One region of the Bacillus sp. PK6-013 genome, then DNA from elsewhere that is predicted to be linked to it. Evidence: riboswitches for the same ligand, from Rfam matches in the RefSeq annotation. Region 1 holds a riboswitch; each other region holds the start of a gene.
The links. A riboswitch is a leader RNA that binds a small molecule or an ion and turns the genes downstream of it on or off. The one in region 1 is predicted to bind S-adenosylmethionine.
Positions count from the first base shown of each region.

Region 2: linked by a shared signal. The riboswitch ahead of M1E03_RS15415 (bifunctional homocysteine S-methyltransferase/methylenetetrahydrofolate reductase) and the one ahead of metN (methionine ABC transporter ATP-binding protein MetN) in region 1 are both predicted to bind S-adenosylmethionine.
Region 3: linked by a shared signal. The riboswitch ahead of M1E03_RS00930 (5-methyltetrahydropteroyltriglutamate--homocysteine S-methyltransferase) and the one ahead of metN (methionine ABC transporter ATP-binding protein MetN) in region 1 are both predicted to bind S-adenosylmethionine.
Region 4: linked by a shared signal. The riboswitch ahead of M1E03_RS14905 (methionine biosynthesis PLP-dependent protein) and the one ahead of metN (methionine ABC transporter ATP-binding protein MetN) in region 1 are both predicted to bind S-adenosylmethionine.

Region 1 covers NZ_CP096417.1:867,492-872,387, reverse strand. Annotated here, with positions in the region: gene metQ (methionine ABC transporter substrate-binding lipoprotein MetQ) at 1-469, opposite strand, end outside; gene M1E03_RS04310 (methionine ABC transporter permease) at 483-1,151, opposite strand; gene metN (methionine ABC transporter ATP-binding protein MetN) at 1,144-2,169, opposite strand; SAM riboswitch class I at 2,286-2,393, opposite strand; gene M1E03_RS04300 (SCP2 sterol-binding domain-containing protein) at 2,568-2,924, opposite strand; gene M1E03_RS04295 (thioredoxin family protein) at 3,046-3,354, opposite strand; gene M1E03_RS04290 (toprim domain-containing protein) at 3,380-3,724, opposite strand; gene M1E03_RS04285 (YusG family protein) at 3,787-4,023, opposite strand; gene gcvH (glycine cleavage system protein GcvH) at 4,084-4,467, opposite strand; gene M1E03_RS04275 (arsenate reductase family protein) at 4,529-4,885, opposite strand.
Region 2 covers NZ_CP096417.1:3,031,271-3,036,166, forward strand. Annotated here, with positions in the region: gene M1E03_RS15390 (DegV family protein) at 1-50, shown strand, start outside; gene M1E03_RS15395 (spore germination protein) at 294-500, opposite strand; gene M1E03_RS15400 (DUF3941 domain-containing protein) at 656-778, shown strand; partial or broken gene M1E03_RS15405 (CvfB family protein) at 816-1,684, opposite strand; gene M1E03_RS15410 (YajQ family cyclic di-GMP-binding protein) at 1,825-2,316, shown strand; SAM riboswitch class I at 2,394-2,505, shown strand; gene M1E03_RS15415 (bifunctional homocysteine S-methyltransferase/methylenetetrahydrofolate reductase) at 2,584-4,413, shown strand; gene metH (methionine synthase) at 4,406-4,896, shown strand, end outside.
Region 3 covers NZ_CP096417.1:192,367-197,262, reverse strand. Annotated here, with positions in the region: gene M1E03_RS00945 (LacI family DNA-binding transcriptional regulator) at 1-956, shown strand, start outside; gene M1E03_RS00940 (chorismate--pyruvate lyase family protein) at 1,153-1,683, shown strand; gene M1E03_RS00935 (DUF3298 and DUF4163 domain-containing protein) at 1,782-2,465, opposite strand; SAM riboswitch class I at 2,784-2,893, shown strand; gene M1E03_RS00930 (5-methyltetrahydropteroyltriglutamate--homocysteine S-methyltransferase) at 2,967-4,097, shown strand; gene M1E03_RS00925 (glycosyltransferase family 39 protein) at 4,236-4,896, shown strand, end outside.
Region 4 covers NZ_CP096417.1:2,942,610-2,947,505, reverse strand. Annotated here, with positions in the region: gene M1E03_RS14920 (helix-hairpin-helix domain-containing protein) at 1-346, opposite strand, end outside; gene M1E03_RS14915 (DinB family protein) at 358-846, opposite strand; gene M1E03_RS14910 (helix-turn-helix transcriptional regulator) at 927-1,874, opposite strand; SAM riboswitch class I at 2,002-2,118, shown strand; gene M1E03_RS14905 (methionine biosynthesis PLP-dependent protein) at 2,184-3,308, shown strand; gene metC (cystathionine beta-lyase) at 3,298-4,473, shown strand; gene M1E03_RS14895 (DUF819 family protein) at 4,518-4,896, opposite strand, start outside.

The DNA of each region.
Region 1 (4,896 bases):
TGATCAGTCCGGCATTTTCAAGCATTGCAAGCATGCGGCCCTGTTCAGCGGCGTTGTTGCTCATAATAATTTTTGCACCGTCAGGAAGGTCTTTTAAAGATTTATACTTTTTAGAGTAAATGCCGAATGGCTCAAGGTGTACCGCGCCGACGTTAACAAGATCGTAGTCTTTATTTTCTTTCATTTCCTGTTCAAGATACGGGACGTGCTGGAAGTAGTTCGCATCGAGATCTTTCGTTGCAAGCGCCTTGTTGATCAGTTTGTAGTCCGTGAAATTTTTGATTTTAAGCTCATAGCCTTTTTCTTTCAAAAGCGGCTTTGCTTCTTCAAGGATTTCAGCGTGAGGCGTCGGCGTCGCTCCGACTGTGATGACTTTGCTGTCTTTATCCCCTTCGCTGCTGGAAGATCCGCAAGCGGCTAAAACGCCTGCAAAAATGATGAATAAAGCTGTTAATAAACCTTTTTTCATGTTGATGTCCTCCCTAACGTTTGTCTAATTTATTTGTTATAAAATCCCCGATAAACTGGATGATAAACACAATAGCTAAGATGAAAATAGTGGCGATGAGTATAATATCGGGATTGTTCATCTGAAAACCGTTTACATAGGCAAGGTTCCCGAGTCCGCCTGAACCGATTGCTCCGGCCATCGCCGTCGAACCGATCAGTGCAATCGCCGTAACCGTAATGCCAGAGATCAAGGCCGGCATCGATTCGGGCAGGAGCACTTTAAATATGATCGTCGATGTTTTGGCTCCCATCGATTTTGCCGCTTCAATCACGCCCTTATCAACTTCGCGCAAAGCGATTTCAACCAGGCGGGCATAGAACGGAGCGGATGCGATAATCAAAGCCGGAAGTGCGGCGTTCGGCCCCAAGATCGTGTTCATTAAAAACTTTGTGAAACCAAGCAGCAAAATAATCAATATAATAAAAGGAATAGACCTGAACACATTGACGATTGCCGAGATTACACCGTTCACGACTCGATTCTGCCAAATGTTTCCTTTTGAAGTCAGATACAGCAGCATACCGAGAATCACTCCGATGATAAAAGCAAACAATAGGGAAATTCCTGTCATATATATCGTTTCATACGTAGCTTCCCACAGCTGCTCCATATCTACGTTTGGAAACAGTTTTTCAAACATTCGTGATCACCTCTGCTTCTACTTGACGGCTCTTGATGAAATCGACCACATCATTGACCTCGTTTTCATATCCGTCGACATGAATGAACAATGAACCGTATGCGCCGTCCTGAGTTTGCGAGATTTTGCCTTGAAGGATGTTGACTTCAACATCGAACTTCCGAATGATCTGTGTGATCAGCGGCGATTCGGCCGCTTCACCGACGAAGGTGAGCTTGATCGTCCGCCCGGATGTCGTTTCTTCGAGGAAATGCTTCAGCGTTTCCTGTGTTTCCACCGGTTCTGTTACCTGCTGAACAAAGCGCTTTGTCATTTCTTCCTGCGGCTTGAGGAATACGTTCAGCACATCGCCTTCTTCCACGACCTTTCCGTTTTCCATGACGGCCACTCTGTGGCAGATTTTCCTGATGACATGCATTTCATGAGTAATCAGGACAATGGTCAGTCCGAGCCTTTCATTGATATCGGACAGAAGACCCAGGATCGAGTCAGTCGTCTGTGGATCAAGCGCTGATGTCGCTTCATCGCATAAGAGAACTTTCGGATTGTTTGCGAGCGCCCGAGCGATGCCGACGCGCTGCTTTTGGCCTCCGCTAAGCTGTGAAGGGTAGGCATTTTCCTTGCCTTCAAGTCCGACAAGCTTTATCAGTTCAGCGACTCTTTTCAGACGTTTTGCTTTGCTGACACCGGCGATCTCCAGCGGAAACGCAATATTGTCGCGGACCGTTCTTGACCACAATAGGTTGAAGTGCTGGAAAATCATGCTGATTTCCTGCCTTGCATTCCTCAGCTTCTTCCCTTTGATCTCACTGATTGTTCTGCCGGCTACTTCAACCGTGCCTGAAGTCGGCTGTTCAAGTCCGTTCAAAAGACGGATCAAGGAGCTTTTTCCAGCTCCGCTATATCCAATAATTCCGAAGATTTCACCTTTTTTAATCGTAAGGGTGACATCCTGGACAGCATTGACATCTCCATGCTTTGACCGATAAATCTTTGAAACATTTTGAAGATTTATCAAAAGCCATCACCTGCTTTCTTGCTCAATTCTCATAGTTGTCTAAATCCCTGATCAAACAATGAAAAAAGCCTTTCTGCACACATGAGCAGAAAGGCTTTTGAATAGTCTGGGCCTTTCTCTCATCTTTCAAAGCATAACGCTTCGTGTGAATTGGCACCATTTCAACACGTGTTGATGGTTGCCGGGTTTCATAGGGCACTTCCCTCCACCTCTCTGGATAAGAGAATCATATATTTATTTTTTGATTATTATGATCGGAATTCTTAAAGTAGGATATCATGCGAAAAAATAGTTGTCAACTATTTTTCGTAAGACAATCGGCCTACGGCGAAAAGAGACGAACGTAAACGCTCGTCTCTGTCCGACTTTTACACGGAATGTGCCGATTTTTCAAATTTTTAAAATGTCTCTGAATAAAGATCGCTGTTTTTAAAAAAGCCGTCCGTCAGCCATAAAATCGCTTCAAGCTTCAATAAAGCTCTGAATGAGCCTTTTACTTGAACAGTGCCGCGCTGTACGAGATGCTGCAATGAAATATCGCCGTGAAGAAGGTCAATAATCTCGCTTTGCTCTCCAAAAAAGGTCAAATGAGCTTTCTCTGCAAGAGAAGATTTTTCCATTTCCCCTTTTTCGTTGATCGCTAACGTAAAAGCTTCTTTCTCGCCTTGAAACGTAATCAGCAAAGCCGTTGTCGATAATAGAGGTTTTAAAAAAAGAGCCTTGTCCTCTCTTTCTATCAATCCCATTTTCTCCAACTGTATAACCTCCTGTAAATTGGTCATACTTACAGATTCTCTGTCTGCCGCAGGAGTTCCTTTAGGAATTGCTCGACAAGTTTTTGCTGGTTATTTCCCGAGAAATATGTCAAAACCGCCCTTAATCCACAACATTTTGTTTAATCGTATCGTATAAGTAGGAAACGGAGTGAAAAGCGTATTCTTTTTTGACGACTTGCCCGTTTTTGTAAAGGATAAAGCATGGAACGCTTTCTATTTCCTGCTGCTTGGCAAATGCCGGGGAATAATTGAGATTGTTTTTATAAAAAGGAATGTCCTTTATCATTTCATCAACGACTTCCAGCATTCTTCCGGCCAGCTGACACGTTCCGCAGAACGGCGTGTATACATATAGAAGACAGGTCTCATGTTCAAGCCGTTTTAGCTCTTTTTCTTGGAGTTCTTGCATCTGTTGAACCGCACCTCAATACGTTTTATAATAAATATTTTGTATGTACCCGGATGTTTGAACGAATTAATATTTCTGCAACATGCTGACTCGGGGCGGAAGCGACTTCTTTGTATACCCTATCGATGTATAGATGCGAAGCTTGGGGGAGCTCCCTCGTCAGCTGCCGGCGGAGCTTTTCCCCTGATTCATCGGCATCCACCAGGATATAAACGTCTTTATCAAACAGCGTTTCGGCGAATTCATCGAGTTTTGCCTGGCTGATCGTTCCGTTTGTGCAAATGATATCCACGGGCTCTTCGATGACATGCTTCACTTTTTGCTTATCTGATTTCCCTTCGACGATCATGACTTTTTCATTTTCCGGCATATGGATCACCTTTAAAGATTTACTTGTAAAAAAAGGCAGTGAATGTTCACCGCCTGACTTGATTAACACCAGCCTTGGTGGTCATCACAGTCTACATATTTAGCATCCGGACCGCTTACGGTATCCGCCGTTTTGTAAAATCTCTCATCTTGGAATGAATATCCAGATTTCAACTCGTATTGATCCTTTCCGGTCATTCGGCCGATCAGCTCATTCTCATGGTACAGCTGCATTCCGCCGTTTTTTAATCGGCTTTCCACATGTTCTGTAATATCAATACGTTCTTTTTTCAGCGTCAATTTGGACACCCCCTCTTGATATAGAGTATCCAAACGACACATGGCTATCCTGAATAATCCTTAGTCTTCTTTTATCATGTCCTCATATTGCTCGGCTGTCATCAGATTTTCGATTTCAGAAGCATCGGACGGCTCGACGATAATCATCCAAGCCTTTTCATACGGAGACTCGTTGACGAATTCAGGGCTGTCTTCCAGATCTTCGTTCACTTCGACCACTTTTCCGTTGATCGGGGCATACAGCTCAGAAACGGTCTTTACGGATTCAACGCTGCCAAAAGGCTCGTCCGCTTTGATTTCGTCTCCCACTTCAGGAAGCTCGACAAATACGATGTCTCCAAGTTCGGATTGGGCGAAGTCTGTAATGCCGATTCTGACTTTATCTCCTTCTGTTTTCACCCATTCGTGTTCTTCTGAATAACGCAACTCTTTCGGTGTGCTCATGCTAACCCCTCCATAAAGTGTTTTAATCGATCCTACATTGAAGATATCATATTTTGATGGGTTATAACCAGTATGTCTTAAACTGATCTTCTTTAAAACCGACCGTTACTTTACTGCCGTCTGTCGCAATCGGGCGTTTGATCAGCATACCGTCCGAAGCCAGCAGTTCCAGCTGCTCATCTTCAGACATGTTTTGCAGCTTGTCTTTTAAGCCGAGTTCACGGTATTTTTGTCCGCTCGTGTTGAAAAACTTCTTCAATTCAAGCCCGCTTTTCTCGTAGAGCTCTTTCAGTTTTTCCTTGCTTGGCGGCTCTTCTGCGATATGTATCCCATTGATTTCTTTGCCATGGTCTTCAAGCCATTTTTTCGCTTTGCGGCATGTCCCGCATTTCGGATACCAGTAAAAATCCAAAGCCATACATACACACC
Region 2 (4,896 bases), 2.1 Mb from region 1:
CCGGCCCCGGAACATTGGCGGTCTTTTTTCCGGGGAAAGACAAAAGATAAGGTAAAACAGAGGCCTGCTTGATAAAAGCAGGCCTTAGATTGTTGACAAAATCCCAAAACGGCTCTTAGTTTTGGGATTTTGTCATCCTATCAGCGTGATTGAAAACCCTTGCAGTTTAGGAAGGCCGAGCATCGGAGCGGAGCGAATGTTGCAATTCGTGAGCACCGACGCGCAGGCCTGACAACGAATGCGAGGGTTTGTCGACACGCTGAGGCCTGCTTGATAAAAGCAGGCCTTCTTCGTCAGCTGTCTTCGGTGACTGTTCCTTCAGCGGCGGCCGGTGTAAGCGCTCCATCAAGAAAACCGGCAGCCGCTGTCGCGACATCAGGACCTCCAGACCCCTCGACCACTTTTTCCATTGTGATCGGACAAATTTTGAACGCACCGCCAAAATTGACGACTCCTCCTGCCGAAACACTTTGAATGTAAACTGAGCAGCAATGTTTCATACCAAGTCTCCTTTTTTTGGGTCTTATGATATGTGTATGCTGGCGGTACAAGGAGGCATAAACTTCCCGGCAAAAAACATCGCGGTTGGGAGAGTACATAGTTTCGCCGGCAGTGTGCAAGCTAAAAGCGACATTTTGACAGGAGGTGCTTCCTCATGAAAGATGATGATAAAAAGCCAGTTGACAACAACGCCGTCAACCAGCAGAAAAACCGGCTCGCTGAAAAGAACAGACAAGCCGGTAAACACCAGGAATCAAAGAAGCCTGATCACTTGTAAAAAACCGGCGGCGTCCTCATCGGACGCCGCCTCATATTTATTTTTTCTCGTATGTCCAGCCCTCTTCCTGATAGATTTTATCCTGTTTCATCAGATAGCCGAGCGCCCTTTTAAATGCTGCTTTGCTCATGTTGAAGCGCTCTTTGATATCCTCAGGGTCGCTTTTATCCCAGAACGGCATCGCGCCGTTTCTCGTTCTCATATAAGTCAAAATTTGTTCTGCATCAACCGACAAGGCATCCTGCTTTCTTGGCAGAAGCGACAGATTAACAGAACCGTCTTCTTTTACTTTGATCACCCTTGCGGTCAGCTTTTCCCCAAGCCTCGGCTCTTCCTTTCGCTCAGAAGAATGGATAAAGCCTCTGATGCCGGTTTCGGAAATCATAAAAGAGCCTGATGCGATCAAGCGGTAGATCGTTCCGGTGAGCTCTTTATTCATCAGACCGGGTGAAGCTTCACTAAACAGCTCGCTGATCTTATCCTCCGGCGCCGGTTTGGCAAACATCCTTCCGTGCCCCGTGATTTTCAGCATACAGTACAGCCTGTCCCCTTTTTGCGGCCATACTGATTCATACGGCGGGAGATGCTCTGTCGCAACGAGGGCGTCCTTCGAGAGCCCGACATCGACGAAAACCCCCATGCCGCTGACGGCATCAACGACTTCCACCCAGCCGTACTGTTCAGCGCTGATCATCGGCTTTCTCATCGTAGCCGCTAAGCGATCTTCATGATCGACATATAAAAAGACATCGACCTCTTCTCTGTCTTCAATATCCTCCGTGATCTCGCTCTGATGCAGAAGGACCGCCGTTTCGCCGTCCGTCAAAAAGTAACCGTAATCGGCTTTATGATCTATTTTCAATGTTAGCTGCTGTCCTGGTTTCATACTGTTTCTTCCTTTCTTATCCGCCTGTTTTTCTTTTTCTTATTATTCCTCCAATGTTAAAATTATTGCCGGATCGCGGCCAGGCAAACCGCTCGATATTGGAAGTTTCACCTTATTCTACTATAATTGACTCATAAGTAAAATGGATGGAGGTTTTCACATGGCGAAAGAAAGCTCATTTGATATCGTCTCAAAGGTTGAACTGCCTGAAGTTCAAAACGCAATTCAGACCGCTCTCAAAGAAATCGGCACACGCTATGATTTCAAAGGGTCAAAAAGCAGCATCACACTCGAAGGAGACGAGCTCGTTCTCGTATCGGACGACGAATTTAAAATGAACCAGCTGAAAGACGTGCTTGTCGGCAAACTGATCAAGCGGAACGTCCCGACGAAAAACATCGAATACTCAAAGCTTGAGAACGCTTCAGGCGGCACGGTCAGACAGCGCGGAAAACTAGTTCAGGGCATCGACAAAGAAAACGCGAAAAAAATCAATAACCTGATAAAAAAATCGGGTCTGAAAGTTAAATCGCAAGTGCAGGATGATCAAGTCCGCGTAACCGGAAAAAATAAAGACGACCTTCAGCAAATCATCGCGATGGTGAGGGAAGCCGACCTGCCGATTGATGTCCAATTTATAAATTTTCGATAAATTCTTAATTTACTGTTGATTATTCTCCCGATTTTCGGTAAATTGAGTAAAAGTAATCAATAGAAACTAAATAGCTGTTCTTATCAAGAGAGGCAGAGGGACTGGCCCGATGAAGCCTCAGCAACCGGTGAATGAATATTCATGACCAAGGTGCTAAATCCAGCAAGCAGTCTGCTTGGAAGATAAGAAGACGGACAATGTCGATGAAAAGTCTTCTGCTTCACAGAAGACTTTTTTGTTTATCAAAAATGCTTAAGGGGGAAAACGATGGGTTTTTTGGAGGATATAAAAAGCAAAACGTTAATCGCGGACGGCGCAATGGGCACACTTCTGTATTCCTACGGGATCGACAGGTGTTTTGAGGAACTGAACATCTCCAAGCCCGAAGAAGTGAGACGCGTCCACGAAGCGTATGTACAGGCCGGCGCCGATATCATTCAAACGAACACGTACGGCGCAAACTTCATCAAGCTGTCCAGATACGGGCTCGAAGACGAAACAAAACAAATCAACGAAAAAGCGGTCCGTCTCGCCCGCTCCGCCGCCGGTTCTGCTTATGTTCTCGGTACGCTCGGCGGAATCCGGACGTTCAACAAAAACTCGTATTCTCTCGAGGACATTAAAAGAAGCTTCCGCGAACAGCTCTATCTTCTGTTAAATGAGCAGCCGGACGGACTTCTGCTCGAAACCTATTATGATTTAGAAGAAGCGCGCGAAGTTTTAAAGATTGCCAGAAAGGAAACAGAGCTGCCGATCATTTTGAATGTCTCAATGCACGAAGAGGGCGTTCTTCAGGACGGAACCCCGCTTGCGGACGGTCTGAAGCAGCTGGCATCCCTCGGCGCAGAAGTCGTTGGCATCAACTGCCGCCTCGGCCCTTATCATATGATCAGAGCGCTTGAAGAAGTCCCGCTTTTAGAAGACGCCTATCTTTCCGTCTATCCCAACAGCAGCCTCCCGTCCCTTGTCGAAGGCAGGCTTGTTTATGAGACAGATGATGAATATTTCAGGGAAAGCGCGGAGGAATTCCGCAATCAAGGCGCACGGATCATCGGCGGCTGCTGCGGAACCACGCCGAACCACATCAGGGCGATGGCTGAGGCAGTCAAAGGGCTTCCTCCAGTCACCGAAAAGCACGTGAAAATCAGAAAGAAAGCGGCGCTTGCTGTTCAAAACGAAAGGACAGAGCCCGTTCTCGACGATCTGGCCAAGCAAAAACGGTCCATTATCGTCGAACTCGATCCTCCAAAACAATTAAACTTTGAGAAATTTTTGCACGCCGCTAAAGAGCTTAAATCAGCCGGAATCGATGCACTGACATTGGCGGACAACTCGCTTGCCACACCGAGGATCAGCAATGTCGCCTGCGGCGCGCTCTTAAAACAGCGCCTCGATATGAGGTCGCTGATCCATATTACATGCAGAGACCGCAACCTGATCGGCCTGCAGTCCCATCTAATGGGGCTCGATACACTGGGGCTGTCAGACGTGCTGGCGATTACCGGCGATCCGTCGAAAATCGGCGACTTTCCGGGAGCGACTTCCGTCTATGATCTGACATCGTTCGATTTGATCAGCCTGATCAAACAGTTTAACGAAGGCTTGTCATATTCAGGTAAACCGCTCGGCAAGAAAACAAATTTCTCAGTGGCGGCCGCCTTCAATCCGAATGTCAGACACATTGACAAAGCGGTGAAACGGCTTGAGAAAAAAATCGCCTGCGGCGCAGACTATTTCATTTCCCAGCCTGTCTATTCAGAGGAGCAGCTCATCAAAATCCACGAAGAAACAAAGCATCTTGAAACACCGATCTATATCGGCGTCATGCCGCTGACCAGCAGCCGCAACGCGGAATTCATCCACAACGAAATCCCCGGCATCAAACTGTCCGATTCAATCCGCGAAAAGATGGCGCTGGCGGGAAATGACAAACAAAAACAGGCCGAGGAAGGGCTCGCGATCGCCCGCTCCCTGCTTGATGCGGCGTGCGACCTGTTCAACGGCATTTATCTGATCACACCGTTTTTGCGGTCTGATTTAACCGCCGAACTGACGGCATATATCCACCAGAAAGAAAAGGAGAAAACAAATGTCTAACATCAATGACCAGCTGAAGAAAAAAATCCTCGTCCTTGACGGTGCGATGGGAACGATGATCCAGAATGCCGGTTTGTCCGCCGCTGACTTCGGCGGCGAGGCCTATGAAGGGTGCAATGAATTTCTAAGCATCACGGCACCTCATATCATTCAGGGCATCCACGAAGCCTATCTGGCCGCTAAAGCCGATATCATCGAAACCAATACATTCGGAGCCACACGGCTCGTTCTGGACGAGTACGACCTCGGGCAGCGCGCCTATGAAGTCAACCTCGCTTCAGTCAAACTCGCCAAAGCGGCCGCCGAAAAGTTTTCCACACCTGAATGGCCAAGGTTTGTCGCCGGCGCGATGGGTCCGACGACAAAAACCCTTTCCGTCACCGGCGGCACGACCTTTGACGAGCTGATCGATAATTACGAGGAACAGGCAAGAGCGCTGATCACAGGGGGAGCCGACCTCTTGCTGCTCGAAACGAGCCAGGA
Region 3 (4,896 bases), 680 kb from region 1:
ACGTTGCAAAAAAAGCGGGAGTTTCACCAACAACCGTATCGCGGGTATTAAATAACCGCGGCTATATTAGTGAAAAAACAAAAGAAAAAGTCTATAAAGCGATGGAAGAAATCAATTACTTTCCAAACGATTTGGCCCGCTCTTTATTTCGTAAACGAACTCATTTAATAGGGCTCATCATCCCTAACTCCAGCAACCCGTTTTTCGGCGAACTGGCCTTTCATATTGAGAGCATCTGCGCTGCCATGGGCTACAAACTGCTGCTTTGCAACAGCTTGAACCGCAAAGACAAAGAAGAAAAATACTTGGAAATGCTGATGCGAAATCAAGTGGACGGCGTCATCGCCGTGACCTACAACAGGGGAATCTTAAACTATCATCGGCAAAACCTGCCGATTGTCGCCATCGATCATTACTTATCGGAAACGATTCCCGTCATCGGCTCCAATAACTATGACGGAGGAAGAAAAGCGACAGAACTGTTAATTGCAAAAGGCTGCCGGCACATCATCCATCTCAACGGACCAATTGAGCTGAAAACACCGGCAAATCTTAGACGAAAAGCATATGAAGATGTGATGCGACAACACGGAAGGCAGCCGATTACATATGAGGTTCCCTTTCATCAAAATTACCGGGAAATCATCTCAAAACTGTTTGATGAACAGCCTGCAGCTGACGGCATTTTTGCCAGCGATGACCTCATGGCCGCTACAGTCATCACCGAAGCAAAAAAACGCGGAAAAGACATTCCCGGGCAATTAAAGGTGATCGGCTACGACGGAACGGAAGCCGTTCAGTCCATCCTCCCGGAATTGACAACCATCCAGCAGCCGATTGAACTCATTTCCAAGACGGCCATCGAGATTTTGTCCAAAGCCATCGAAGGCGAATTCGATGATTTACAGCTGGAAACCTATTTGCCCGTACAGCTTTTAGAAGGAGAGACGACTTAAATGAATCGCACAAAAAAAGGAGACATTGACGTCTCCTTTTTCCATACATATCCTGATCTATCCAATTGTTAAAAATATAAAATTTACATTACTAACCTAAAATTTAACTTATTTTTCTAGACAAACGCATCTCCACATGATAAATTTAAAGACAAGTTTTCAAAAAATTCTAATTTTGGTACGGGGGTGCCTTTCATTGAGCGTAAGCCACTTTTTTCCTGAAACTCTAGTTGCTATTGTAAAAGACATGTTAACCAAAACCGATGGTTCAACAACCAAAGCGATTGAAACGCTGATCGGTGGCAAAGCCGAAATCGAAGTTTTTCAGCAAAATAATATTGATTATGACAAGCTGTCACCTGAAGAAGCGAGGCTGTTTCAACGCGATGATGACATCTTGTTTAGAACTTCCTCTTTGAAAACAGGCGATGATTATTTATCTTATAATTATGTCTATGTTAAAACAAACTTACTGCCGCCCGCCATCAAACAAGATTTGCAGGCAGAAAGGCTTCCCATCGGGAAAATCATTGCAGAACTGGAGTCAAGGCGTGAAATTTTCAGTACGGGCGACTGCCTGGGAAAACATTTCACACAACTTGTACCTGTTTCAGCAGACCGGACATATGCTTTTAAAAAATATCAGATTATCAGCGGCCGGCAGTGCATGTTCTATGTCTGCGAGCTATTCGATTTAGAAAAAATCTGCGAACGGACTGCGGGCTGAATCATGCCCGTCAGCTGCCACTTCATGAAAAGGCTTCCATAACCTCCCCATTCCTTCTTCCCTCAAAACAAAAACCCCTGCGAAACAGGGGCTGTTATTTATTGATACACCGTTTTCGGAACGGCAACGACCGGATTTCCGGCAGCATAAGGAGCGACATCGTATTGCTGGAAGACGATCGCAATGCCGTCTTTTGTGTAATAAAAAGCCGTGTTTTTACCAAGGACGATGTCTTTCTTCTTCACATCCGGGAAGAAAATGTCGCTGTGTTTTTGAATATAGTCGTAAATGTATGTTTTTGTCTTATCCATTTTCGATTTTGTATTTAAGATATCTGATAAATACACCCGCTTTTTAGAGGCAAGGTCATAGTTGAAAGAGCGGACTGCCGTATTTCCGTGCGCTCCGCCGGAGTAGACGTAATTACTTGTCAGAATGCTCAGCTTTTGGCCGGTCCGGTATTTCACTTCAAAGGACGTTTGATAATCTGTTTGGTAACCGTGCTGTTGGCCGTCTTTCTTGTTTTTTACATAATCTTTGTAGGACTGCTCAATATAACGTTTAAAATCTTTGTTGATCCTATTTTGGAGAGATTTGGTGCTTACATTTGCAACCTGCGGGTATTTCAAAGCCTTAATGTTTTTGTAAGTATGGCTCGTGACCGTCGGCTTTTTTTCATTTGCCGCGTGTGCAGAAGGAAGTGCGGCCGCACCGTACAGCGCAAAAAACAATACCCCTGTCATCAGCATACCTAACGCTTTAAACACTGTTTTTTTGTTCATAAGAACCCTCCTTAATCTGTCATTGTTTATCATACCCATTTTGAAATCAGGTACACATGATAGACCGGTGAACTCGCGAGAAAGTTTCTATTTTCGGAGATAAAAATTGAAAAATATTCTAATTCACCCTGTTCGTTCAGCACCTTGTTGACCATTTGAACGACTGTCTTGACAAAAAATTCACACGCTGATTCGATACGCCCTCCGGTTTAACCGCAGAAGAAGAAAATGAAAAACCAAATAGTTTTTTTAAACCCATTGACATTTTTATAAAAAGTATTAATATTAAAACTATTAAAAAATTGCATAAAAAGGTTTTCCTTATCAAGAGTGGTGGAGGGACTGGCCCTGTGAAACCCGGCAACCGCTGTCTATGACAGAATGGTGCTAAATCCTTAAGAGCATGTACGTGCTCTTGAAGATAAGGAGGAGATTGAATATATCAAGCTCTTCCTTATCGGGAAGAGCTTTTTTATGTCTATAAAGAAAGAGGGATGAAGCATGACACAATCAACCGATGTACTGAAGCAAACGCCTGGGAAAAAAATCGGACCGTACAGAGCTGATCAGGTGGGGAGTCTTTTAAGGTCTGCGCCCGTAAAAAAAGCGCGTATTCAAAAAGCGAACGGTGAAATTAGCGCTGAACAACTGCGCGAAGTCGAAAACGAAGAGATCAAGCGCATTGTCGAAAAGCAAAAAGAAATTGGCCTTAAAGCCGTTACTGACGGGGAATTCCGCAGGTCATGGTGGCATTTCGATTTTCTTGAAGGGCTTGACGGCGTAGAAGGATATACAGCGGACAAGGGCATTCAATTTCATAATGTTGAAACGAAGCCGCGCGGAATCAAAGTAACAAGCAAAGTCGATTTTACAAACCATCCGATGCTGGAAGATTATAAATTTCTTCATGATATTGCGGGCACACATACGCCGAAAATGACGATTCCGAGCCCGAATATGCTGTTTTTCAGAGGAAAACTTGGAGAAAGCCCGTACGAGGATCTGGATGAGTTCCATCACGATGTCGCGCAGGCTTACAAAAAAGCGATCCGCGCATTTTACGATGCCGGCTGCCGCTATTTGCAACTGGATGACACGGCCTGGTCGGTATTTTTCTCAGACAAAGGACATGAGCAGATCAAAGCCTTCGGCCGCCAGCCTGATGAACTGCGCCAGTCCTTCGCCAACACGATTAATGAAGCAGTTGAAGGACGCCCGGACGATTTGACGGTCACCATGCACATCTGCCGCGGCAACTTCCAGTCAACATGGGTGGCGGAAGGCGGCTACGATGCGGCTGCAGAAACGATTTTCGACGGACTCAATTTAGACGGACTTTTCCTTGAATTTGATGACGAGCGCTCCGGCGGCTTCGAACCGCTTCGCTATGTCAAACGGAAAGACTTGCAGATCGTCCTCGGCCTGATCACATCAAAATTCGGAGAGCTTGAAAACCCGGATGATATTAAGCGGCGCATCGACGAAGCAGCTCGCTTCGTCGACCTGAACCAATTGTGCCTAAGCCCGCAGTGCGGCTTTGCCTCCACAGAAGAAGGCAATCTCCTGACAGAAGAGCAGCAATGGGAAAAACTGCGTCATGTCGTCGAGATCGCAGAAGACGTATGGAAATAACACCTCATATTTGAGACATGCCTCCTGACGGCATGTCTCTTTTTTTGCCCCTCTATACAATTTAAAATTCCTTCTTGATTTGTTCATAGTTTGATCATATTTGGCTTCTATAATGCTCTTTAGTGAGGTGATCGAACAATGATTAAGAAAAGGAAAATCGATATATTCCTGGTCTTCATTCTTGTATTATCTGCAGCTTTAAACTTGTACGGCATCTGGAATAGTGACACAGACAACGCCTACTATACGGCGGCCGTTGAAAGTATGACCCAAAGTTTTCATAACTTTTTTTACGCATCATTTGATCCAGCAGGCTTTGTAACAGTTGATAAACCGCCGGTTGCACTCTGGATTCAGACACTTTTTGCACTTGTGTTCGGCGTGCACGGCTGGAGCGTCGTTCTTCCTGAAGCGATTGCCGAAGTGATTTCCGTAGCACTGTTGTACTTTATTGTAAAACCTACTTTTGGCAAAACGGCGGCCAGAATTTCAGCTCTTATTATGGCGTGTACGCCGATTGCCGTTGCGGTCAGCCATACAAACAACGTCGACAGCATTCTCACCCTTTGTTTGATGATTGCAACCTGGATGTTGTTTAAAGCAGTCCGGAAAGGAAAAATCGGCTGGCTGCTCGGCGCATTCTGTATGGTCGGCGTCGGCTTTAACGTCAAAATGCTGCAAGCATACATGGTATTACCGGCATTCCTGCTGTTTTACATGATTGCAGCAAAAACGACGATTCGCAAAAAAATTGTGTCTCTTATCACAGCCTTGATCGTTCTGGCAGGCGTTTCCGTTT
Region 4 (4,896 bases), 2.1 Mb from region 1:
TTTCGGGATCGTTGGCGTAATGGACGATGCATCGCAGCGCATCTTCTGCACAAGGATCTTCCCAGTAGCCTTTCAGTTTTTCGAGGCGGATGATCAAATCCGCACCTGATTCATGCTTGATGTCGCCAAGGGAATAGTAGCCCAGGTCAACGGCGCACTGCGCCATTTTCGGCCCGATGGAAGGAGCGGTTTGAAACTGGGCGAGCGCCTTGATGTATGCGGCGCGCTCCAAAGACGAACCGAGCGTATGTGCAAGGACGGACAGATCCATATATGCCGTGTTTTTTATTTTTACCTTGGCTGTCCTTAAGTTTGACCGTTCTTTTTTTGTCAGAGGCAGCTTCATATGAACACCTTTTAAAGATACAGATCGAACATGTTGACGTCATAGCCGAGCTGTTTTAAATAATTAAACAGCTGGGCCCTGTGATGGAAGACGTGGGTGAGCGTTTCCGTCAGCCAGCGGCTTTGGGTCATCCCTTCATCAAGGTAAAACGGCTTTGTTTTTTTCGTCAAAAATTCCTCGTCGGAGAGGGAAGTCATATACGTTTGAAAAGCGGCGAATCCTTTCTGCATAGCTTCAGCCATTTGGTCAGCCGACTGCAATGCACTATACTTCTTTTCAATTCGGGAGATGGCGGCCTCTTCCTTTTCCTGCATGATAGCCATGTCGGCTTCTGGGATGGCCGTCAGATGGCTTGCCAGTTCTTTCAGGCTTCGCATGCGGTCGGCGGGCCGGTAAGACCAGTCAGATTCCTTCACTTTTTTCAGAAGATGACACGTGGAGCGGATGCCCGTCTCCATCTCGTGGAACAAATCGCTCCGCAGGGCTTGAACTTGCTTCATTTGCTTCATCCTTTACATTTTGCTTTATTCTAAAAGTATCACCTAATCCTGACAGGCTTTGTCACGATTCTTAAAAAAAGTCAGTCGTACCTTGCTAAAATGTCAGCAGCCTTCCGTTTCAGCTGAAGCTTGATTTCTGCGGGTTCTTTGACAGTTGCCTCAGTGCCGAGGTTCCACAAAAGTTCCCCGAAATACTCAAGTTCTGGTCTGGGGAGGTTTGCATCGATCGCCCCCGTTCCGTCATCCCGCATGGTGAGGATCTTGAATAAGTCCACATCAGCCGCAGCCCGCCTGGCTCCTCTGCGTGTCAGTTCCGCTTGCAGCCGCACCGGTTCAGGGCACTCGCTCTCCGAATGTTTGATCCAGCTGAGAACCGATGGATAGGGAAGCTGGCGGGCCAGCGGGCTGGCCGCTTTTTCCGCCCGAAGGATGCGGTCGGCGCGGAACAGTCTGAACGCCTGCCTTTTAAAGCAATAGGCCGGACAGTACCAGAAGCCGTTCCAGCTGAACAAGCCGATGGGCTGGATGGATCTCTCCGCGCAATCGTCTGTTCCGTCATAAACGACCGTCAAAACGGATTGATTGATGGCTGCATCAAGAAGCGTTTCTAAATGTTCGGCGGCTTTTGGACGATGCGGATTCCAGAACACGATTCTGTCTTTCATCGCATCAATCCGCTCCTGTGTTTCCACGGGAAGGTGGCGGTAGAACTTTTTTAAAACCATCCGCGTTTCCGCATCAAAGGGAAGCGATCCGAAAAACTGCAGAGATTGATACGCGAAAAACATAGCCGCCGCCTCTGATTGTGTAAAAAAGAGCGGCGGAAGCACAGGTTCATTCAGCAAATAATAGCCTCCGTTCGCGCCTGTTTCAGAATAGATCGGGACGCCGAGCGCGCTCAGCTCGTCCAGATCGCGGAGAATCGTGCGGTAGGAAACCCCGAATTCTGCTGCGAGCTCCCCGGCCGTAAATTTTCGTTTTGTATGAACGGTCATCATCAATTCGATTAATCGCTCTGTTTTTGGCATCTGATTCCTCCGGTTCCGTCGTTTGGTTTCATCATACCATGTTCAATATGAGGAAAGATTTAAAAATGACCCTTGAAAAATGTCTTGACTTAGGTTAAAGTAAAGAACAATCAGAAAATTGAAGAGATTCTTATCACGAGAGGTGGAGGGACTGGCCCTTTGAAACCTCAGCAACCGGTCTGCACTGACGATGTCAGTGTACCAAGGTGCTAAATCCAGCAAGCAGATGCTTGGAAGATAAGAAGAAGCGCATAATCCCCCTTCTTCTTATGAAGAAGGGGTTTTTTATTTTTAAAAGGATGGTGTCATATGACTGAACATGTACAAACAACGCTGGCGCAAATCGGCAACCGCAGTGATGAAATAACGGGAACTGTCAATCCTCCCGTTTATTTCTCTTCTGCGTACAGGCACAAAGGGATCGGGGAATCCACAGGGTTTGATTACATTCGCACAAAAAATCCGACAAGACAGCTTGTTGAAGATGCAATCGCGAAACTCGAAGGGGGAACGCGCGGCTTTGCGTTCAGTTCCGGTATGGCTGCCATTCAGACGATCATGGCTCTGTTTCAAAGCGGGGATGAGCTCATCGTTTCGTCCGATTTATATGGGGGAACGTACCGCCTTTTTGAAAACGAATGGAAGAAATACGGACTTCGCTTTTTCTACGACGATTTTTCAGACGAAGACTGTATCAAGTCGAAAATCACGAACAATACAAAGGCACTGTTTGTAGAAACGCCGACAAATCCGCTCATGCAGGAAGCTGATATTCAAAAAATCGCGCAAATCGCTAAAGAGCACGACTTGCTGCTCATTGTTGACAATACGTTCTATACACCGGTTCTGCAAAAGCCGACTGAGCTCGGCGCTGATCTTGTCATTCACAGCGCGACGAAGTATTTGGGCGGTCATAACGATCTTTTGGCGGGGCTTGTCGTTGCAAAAGGCGAAGAGCTGTCTGAGGAAATGTTCCAGCACCAAAACGCCATCGGCGCGGTTTTATCGCCGTTCGATTCATGGCTCTTAATGAGAGGGATGAAGACGCTCGCTCTCAGGATGAGACAGCATCAGGAAAACGCGCGGGAACTTGCGGCCTTTTTGGAAGAGCAGGAGGAAATTGCCGATGTTCTTTATCCGGGAAAAGGCGGCATGCTGTCATTCCGCGTTCAAAAAGAAGAATGGGTTAATCCGTTGCTGAAAAATCTCAAGACGATCTGTTTCGCCGAAAGCCTCGGCGGAGTCGAAAGCTTCATCACCTATCCGGCGACACAGACCCATATGGATATCCCGGAAGACATCCGAATTGCAAACGGCGTCTGCAACAGACTTCTGCGCTTTTCAGTCGGAATCGAACACGTCTCCGATTTAAAGCAGGATCTAAAAGCTGCGCTGGAAAAAGTAAAAGGGGAGGCGGTTCCGCATGAGTCATGAAAACTGGACGCTTGAAACAAGGCTTGTTCATAACCAAAATAAAACGGACGGAGCAACCGGAGCCGTCAGCGTGCCGATCCAGCACGCCTCAACCTTTCATCAAGGTTCTTTTGACAAATTCGGCGAATATGACTACAGCCGGTCAGGAACACCGACAAGAACGTCGCTTGAAGACACGATAGCCGAGCTTGAGGGAGGGACGAGGGGATTTGCTTTTTCATCCGGAATGGCCGCGATTTCCACCGCCTTTCTGCTTTTGTCAAAGGGCGATCACGTGCTTGTCACAAAAGATGTGTACGGCGGCACTTACCGGATGATTACGGAAGTGCTGAGCCGCTTCGGGATTGAACATACTTTCGTCGATATGACGGATTTAAATGAAATTGCTTTAAACATAAAGGAAAATACAAAAGTCATCTACCTTGAAACACCGTCAAATCCGACGCTCGGCATTACGGATATCAGAGGCGTCGTCAAGCTTGCCAAGGCGCACGGCTGTCTGACGTTTCTTGACAACACGTTTATGACCCCGGCGCTGCAGCGGCCGCTCGAGCTCGGCGTCGATGTTGTGCTACACAGCGCGACGAAGTTTTTAAGCGGACACAGCGACGTATTATCAGGACTTGCCGTTGTGAAAGACAAAAAGCTCGGGGAAGAACTTTATAAGCTGCAAAATTCGTTCGGCGCTGTTCTCGGCGTCCAAGACTGCTGGCTTGTGCTGAGAGGGCTGAAAACACTGCAGGTCCGGCTTGAAAAAGCATCTCGAACAGCTCAGCAGCTCGCTGAATTTTTTGAAAAGCATCCGGCCGTCAAACAAGTGTATTATCCGGGACTGTCTTCGCATCCGGGTGCGTCAGTTCACAGGCACCAGTCATATGGCGCCGGCGCCGTCCTTTCGTTCGAGCTGGAGAATGCAGAAGCCGTGAAAAAGATTGTGGAACGCGTCTCTCTTCCGGTCTTTGCCGTCAGTCTCGGCGCTGTGGAGTCGATCCTTTCCTATCCGGCAAAAATGTCACACGCCGCTATGCCGAAAGAAGAGCGGGAAAAACGGGGGATTACCGACGGCCTTCTGCGGCTGAGCGTCGGTGTGGAACATGCCGATGATTTGCAGGCCGATTTTGCCCGTGCATTGGAAGCCGTATCCGGAGCGTTCGCCCGATCATAAAAGAAGCCGCAGACTCTTCAGGGAATCTGCGGCTTTTTTTGCGTTTAAACCAGGGTAGAAAACCATGTGCCCAAGAGGGTGCCGACATAATTGCCGATCAGATATCCGAACGTCCCGACCAGCATAACCGGAGCGACGAGGCTCTGCCAGCCTTTGGCGATCGCCATCGCCGCCGCTGTTGTCGGACCGCCGACAGATGCGTTGCAGGCCAAGAGAATTTCCTCGAGCCGAAAACGCAACAGCTTTCCTGCGGCAAGCGTTACGAGCAGGTTGGACATGGCAACCACAAACACAAATGCCAAAAGGAGCGGTGCGTTCATGAGAATGATCCGCAAGTCTGCCGGAATGCCGATCACCACAAAGAATAAGTAAATCAAATAAGTCCCGATTTCCTGTGTGCCGCGCAGCCGTTCAAAATAGCGG